One region of the Dehalobacter sp. genome, then DNA from elsewhere that is predicted to be linked to it. Evidence: riboswitches for the same ligand, from Rfam matches in the RefSeq annotation. Region 1 holds a riboswitch; the other holds the start of a gene.
The links. A riboswitch is a leader RNA that binds a small molecule or an ion and turns the genes downstream of it on or off. The one in region 1 is predicted to bind cyclic di-GMP.
Positions count from the first base shown of each region.

Region 2: another riboswitch for cyclic di-GMP. It lies ahead of nhaB (sodium/proton antiporter NhaB); the one in region 1 lies ahead of OKX56_RS11900 (DUF5667 domain-containing protein).

Region 1 covers NZ_JAPDHR010000045.1:667-3,833, forward strand. The annotation lists gene OKX56_RS11895 (TolC family protein) at 1-947, shown strand, start outside; cyclic di-GMP riboswitch class I at 1,158-1,242, shown strand; gene OKX56_RS11900 (DUF5667 domain-containing protein) at 1,256-2,599, shown strand; gene OKX56_RS11905 (transposase) at 2,885-3,167, shown strand, end outside.
Region 2 covers NZ_JAPDHR010000009.1:18,816-21,982, reverse strand. The annotation lists gene nhaB (sodium/proton antiporter NhaB) at 1-1,315, opposite strand, end outside; cyclic di-GMP riboswitch class I at 1,402-1,493, opposite strand; gene ablB (putative beta-lysine N-acetyltransferase) at 1,692-2,540, opposite strand; gene kamA (lysine 2,3-aminomutase) at 2,515-3,167, opposite strand, start outside.

The DNA of each region.
Region 1 (3,167 bases):
GAAACCCAGTAATTAAAGGAAATATGAAAAGCTTCAGTGATTCTTATGACGGCAAGAACAAGGGGATTACAGTGGCTAACGACTATTTGTCCGAATGGAATGCCAAGAACATTGCCTTTGGTACCGGTGATGGTACTAACCCTAAAGATGAGGCAGCGATCGCATATTTACTAAATGCTCAGAAAAATTTACTTTTAATGCAAAAAGCCTCCTATGAAAGTGGGGATAGTATTAATACGATAGTCAATATTCAAAAAGGGAATAATTCGCTGATTTGGGGTGTCGAAAACCTTTATATATCATATAATACTCTCATTACTCAGTTAGAAGATTCAAAGGCAAAACAATCATTGGCCGAACGACAGGTCAAGATTATTAAGATTCAAAAAGACCTCGGTATGGCCACGGAATTAGACGTGGCTAAGGCGGAAAACACGTTGTCCGAGCTTGAAATGAATATTCAAAGGATTAATGTTTCCCAAAAAGCAACGATTCAGCAGTTAAATGTGAGTTTGGCACAGGATAATAATACAGAATTAACAGTCAAAAAGGTACCTGAAGTTACAGCAGCTCAAATGCTTGCTATTGATCCTGATGCCGATTATCTTATAGCCAAGACCAAAAGTTATGATATTCAGATAGACTCTAGCTCAGATGATTCTCAAAGAAAGTTTAAGAATAGTTTTTACCAGGCTTATCAAACTGTGCTGGATAAGCAAAGAATACTTGACATAGAGCAGAGAAAACTTTTAGCTGTAGAGAGCGAATATAAGACTGCACAATTAAGTTATAAGTTAGGGAAGATTTCACTGGTACAATTCGAATCAACGAAGTGCACTTTTATTAGCCAGCAGACAGCTATTGAGACTGCAAAAAACACGCTTGCTGTAGCGTATAGAGCATATGAATGGGCTAAACTTGGGCTTATCGTAAATTCTGCTTTGTGACCAATGGGCGCTGCAGTTCTCTAACAATATTACGAGAAAGACCGATTACTTAGGTGAACGGAAAGACCTTTTTTACCACTGGCAGATTGGGCTTGCTCGACCAAAACATACGGTGATAAGGACCAAAGTCCCTTTTCTACCTCCCATTGGTCTGAAAAGACCCAAAACAATTGAACTTCAAAAGTATCTGTACTATAATGGCTTCAGCCAAAACGATAATGGCAAATCTGTCGAAAGACGGAGACGCAAAGCCACGGGTCTAACACCGAAAGGTTATGACAGCCGGGTTACCGAAAGGGGTAGATAGAATGATCCATAAGAAGATTCTGGTTTCAATTCTTTGTGTCCTGCTAATCATTGCGGTCGCTCCAACTTGTGTATTTGCTGAAACAACCACGGATGGAACCACAGTTATCGAGGATGTTTCAACGAGTGCTCCTGATACGGCCATAGAGCCCGCTACAGATTCAATAACGACTGACCCAACGACAGACACAACAACTGATTCAACGACGACTGATACAACAACAGATACACTAACAACCGATTCCACAACAATGGATTTGACCGGCCGGGCCTCAGCTGAAGATGAAGCCGGCGTAACACCGGACAGCTGGCTCTATTCAATCGAACAGATGATTGAAAGTGTCCAGGTTGCTGTAACTTTCTCTAATGAAGGAAAAGCGGAACTGCTCGTTGAGTTTGCCAATGAAAGGCTGGCCGAGGCGGAAATCATGTCCGAACAAAACCAGTTGGATTTGATGAAAAAGGCTCTGATAGCGTACTCGGATACAATAAAGAAGGCGAACTTCCAGGTGCAGCAGATGATCGAAGATACCCAAGCAGCTGAAGGTAGGAACACGACGGCTACAGATGCTACTGGGGATGATGGGACCGTCACTACTTTCACAGATGAAACAGCTGTAAATGATACTGCCGAAAAGGACACGGTCGCAGCTGACACAGAAGAGAATACGGTGATCAGCAATCTGCTTGCCAGCATTGAGCTTGTTCAAAGCGATGCAGATAAAGTCGTCTTAAAAATCAGCGGCAATCTGACAGAAGATCAGGCTGAGATCATGCAGAATATCATTAAAGCCGAAGTTCAAAACACCATTGCGATCAAAGCTTATGTGGCTGCCAAAAAAGCCTATGGGGATGCAGTGCAGCAATTTGCAGCGGCCAAAGCAGAGTTGGGTGAAGCCCGTGCTTCAGGTGACGAGGCTGCCGTTGCCGCTGCCCTGGAAAAAGTCGAACAGGCTGAACAGTACAAAAACGACATGCAGGAGCTCAGGAAAGATGTTCAGAAGATCAAAGTAGAGACGAACAAAGAAACGAAGGAAGTCTTGAAAGAGCAAACCCAAAACATAAAAGAATATAAGAAGGCCAATAAGGGCCAAGCCGTGAGCGACCAGGAAGATAGCCTGGAAGCAGGGGACGAACAGGATGCAACGGCTGTAGATAATCAGGATGTAACGGTTACTGGCGATCAGACTGCCATAGCCGATGACCAGCCTGCTTCGGATGAAACAACAGTGGATGGCACAAGTGATGAAAGTGGTGGAACAGTCAATGCTCAAAGTATTCAGAACACAGTCACGAATACCTCTTCAAATAACGGACATAACGGTAAAGGGCAAGGAAAAAGATAGGACTTTATATTTTCGATAACTGAGAATCATTCAAATAGCATAAAATGCAATGCCTCCCAAAAAGAAAACAGACAGCCACCAGGCAAATGATATGCTCCCTTCGTAGTCAATGTCATTAAGTTAAGGCCTAAAAAACACAACCATCCAGATTAAGATGGTTGTGTTTTTCTTATACATACAGGTGGGCATATAAAATTTATCAATTGTAAAAAAACACTTGACAAATAAATAAAAATCGAAGGCTTCGCCTTGAAAATGAGGACATTTTTAAGGAGGCCTTCTAAAATGAAAAAGAAAGCATATCCAGAGCAGGTACGAACTGCGCTGCACCAAGCAATACGCTCAATCACAGCAGATTTACCGGCTTGCGTGAAACGACCAGGGCAAGATTTTTCACGCGAACGGAAATTATCACTGCATACTATGCTGCTTATGCTTGTAGGCATGGGAGGCAATAGCCTTTCAAAAGAATTATATGATTGGCTGGGTTATTCGTCAGAGACTGCAACCGCTTCAGCATTTGTCCAACAGAGAGACAAAATTCGTCCAGAAGCACTGAAACTACTGT
Region 2 (3,167 bases), on a different contig from region 1:
CTGCCAGCTTGTTGTACTGCTCCAGCGCAATAGCTCCGGCTTCAAACGCTTGCTGTGTTTCAGTCATATATACCGTAGCCACAAAAACATTGTCACTGATTGCCGAAAGGACACCGTTGGCCGCAAAGAAAGCCACAAGCTGGTTCTGCCCTTCCATGTTCAGCACCCATTGAATAATCGGCGTAAACAAATGCTGGTCATGAATAACCGCAACGACGGCAAAAAATACGACCAGCAGCGCAGTAAACGGCAATGCTTCTTCAAACGCATGACCGATGCGCTTTTCTTCAGTAACCCCGTTGAAAGCAGTAAGCAGGATAATAATCATAAGACCAATAATACCTACTTCCGCCAAGTGCAGTGCCAGGGAGAAGATCAGCATAACGCCGCACAAAGCCATAACAATCAGGCGCACACGTCCGCGCATATTCCTGGCAGCATCTTTGACTTTTACATCATCTTCCATAACATTTCTCACAGATTCCGGAAGCTGGTAGCCGTACCCCCAGAACTTAGTAACTTCAAGGATAATGGTGGTCAGAAGACCAACGATCAATACCGGGATAGACACAGGGGCACATTGTATAAAGAAATCTACGAAGTCCCATTGCATAATGGAGCCAATCAACAGGTTCTGCGGTTCACCAACCAGTGTTATTGCTCCGCCCAGCGCAGTGCCCACAGCACCATGCATCATAAGATTACGCAGAAAACCACGAAACTCGTCCAGGTCCTCATGAAGTTTCTCATCAACACTATGGTCGTGATTAATGTCATACGTTTCGTATACTTTTTCGCTGGAAGCAAACTTGTGGAAGATGCTATAGAAACCATAGGCCACGGCGATAATCACTGCCGTTACGGTCAGCGCGTCCAAAAACGCGGAAAGAACCGCACCCAGTACAGCGAACAGGAATGAAAGCGCGACTTTAGAGTGTACTTTAGTAAGGAGCTTGGAAAACAGGTACACAAGACCTTCTTTCATAAAATAGATCCCGGCAACCATGAACATCAGAAGAAGAATAACCGGCAGGTTCATTTCAACCTCGTGATAGACCATATGAGGGTTAGTAAGTCCGAGCACAACGGCTTCGATCGCCAGAAGCCCACCGGCAGGAAGCGGATAACATTTTAACGCCATTGCCAGGGTAAAAATAAATTCGACAATCAACACCCACCCGGTAACGTACATACCGGCGGTAACCATCAAAATAGGGTTCAACACCAGAAAAGCAAGAATTGTTCTTTTGTACCAGTCCGGAGCATGACCCAGAAAATTTGCTCTGAATGCTTGTCCGATGCCCATTTGTTTCATATGTACTATCCTCCCAAGTGAAAATTAAAGATATAAAAAAGAGAGTACTCCAAAACGGAACTACTCCCCCCCAAGAAGTTCATATTACTTGCAGCCTGGCAATCATAGCAACTTACAAGCAACCTTAGACCCATAGCTTTAGCGTCCTTCACTTTCACGAAGTTTGCATCAACCTGTACAACTATATATTGTTATTTTTGCTTAAGCTTTTATATTATAACAGAAAATTATTCTTTTGAATACCCTGAATATATCCACTTTATGCTGAAGTGTCCAGGTATTTATCTTAAGTATTTTGTTTTTTAATATAATCCTTTAGCAAATCAGGCTATCTCTCAAAAATCTTCTTCCCCTTGACTTACAAAATAGTATTTTACTATTTTAAAGTTTTTACCCAAATATTCATATCTTCAAAACCGCCGCAAATATGGCAGTTGTTGATTAGTCTACCCCGATACATATACCCCAGCTTGCTTAAAGACCTGTTGATTCCAAGATTGTTAGCTCTTGAAAGGCTATATGCTGTAGCAAAGCCATTGCGTTTCAAGTGTGTTTCCAGTTGGAATATCAATTCGCTTAATATGTTTCTGCCTCTATACTTTGGATAAGTGGCGCAATCAGTTATTTCAGCGTTCATGTGTTGTTTGTCAAGATCCGCCGAAGCAATACTGATAATTTTTCCTTCTTCTTCCGCTACCATATACAAAATATGATCCTGCATGACTTTTTGAAGATACTCTCTGCTGAAAATAGGAGTTGGATAGGTTTCAAATGCCGTTTGAAAAAGCTGAATTATCTGGGGAATATCGTCCGGCACGGCCTGCCTTATCGTATAGTTTTTATTCTTAGTCAGCTCGAATTTATTGGTATTCTTAACGCAATAATCGATAATTCTGTTTTCTTTCTCCTCATAGAGTGAATTTTTGCGCTTCGTATCAAGAAAAAGGGACATACAAGTTGCATCCTCTCCCTGAAAAAAACCGTCGATAACCCCCTCTGCTACAAACCCACATTCCTCAAAGAGACTAAGATCTTGTTTATAACAATTCGCAATAATCTTACCCAGATTTTCTTTTTTGGAATAATCAATAATCTCTTTGATTATCAACTCAGACAAAAGAGAATGACTCAATATTTTAAGCCTTTTATTGCGATAATCCACGTACATGTCCACACCCGAAAAGTTTGTATATAAATTTTTACATTCGTCTTGATCTATATTCATGGAAGTCCTCCCTCTTGTTGAGTCTTACGTTTGTACTTGGAATCAAGCACACTTGTTCATCTCTGTATAACTTTTCTAATCCCCGGTATTCTTTATTCTTGAATTTACTGCACGTGCCGCATTTTCGGCACTGGTGCGTTTTATCCCGAGGCTCGCTATACGTGCAAATTACACCTTCATAATTTCTAAGAATGACCTTTTCAGGGGAATATGAAATCAAGTATTGTGGATTGACTGGGATCTTCCCCCCGCCTCCAGGCGCATCCACAACAAACTGTGGAATAGCTAGACCCGAGGTATGTCCACGCAGCATTTCTATGATTTCAATCCCTACAGAAACCGGAGTTCTGAAATGCTCTATTCCTTCTGAAAGGTCGCACTGATAAAGGTAATATGGTCTAATTCTGGAGCTTACCAGTTTCTGAACCAAATCACGCATTATATAGGGGCAATCGTTAATGTCTTTTAAAAGTACAGATTGGTTGCCAAGAGGAATTCCGGCATCTGCCAATTTCTCACATGCCATGCGAGCCTCAACTGTCAATTCCTTGGGGTGGTTAAAGTGAGTATTCAGCCAAATTGGATGATATTTTTTCAGCATTTTGCAGAGCGTATCGGTAATTCTCT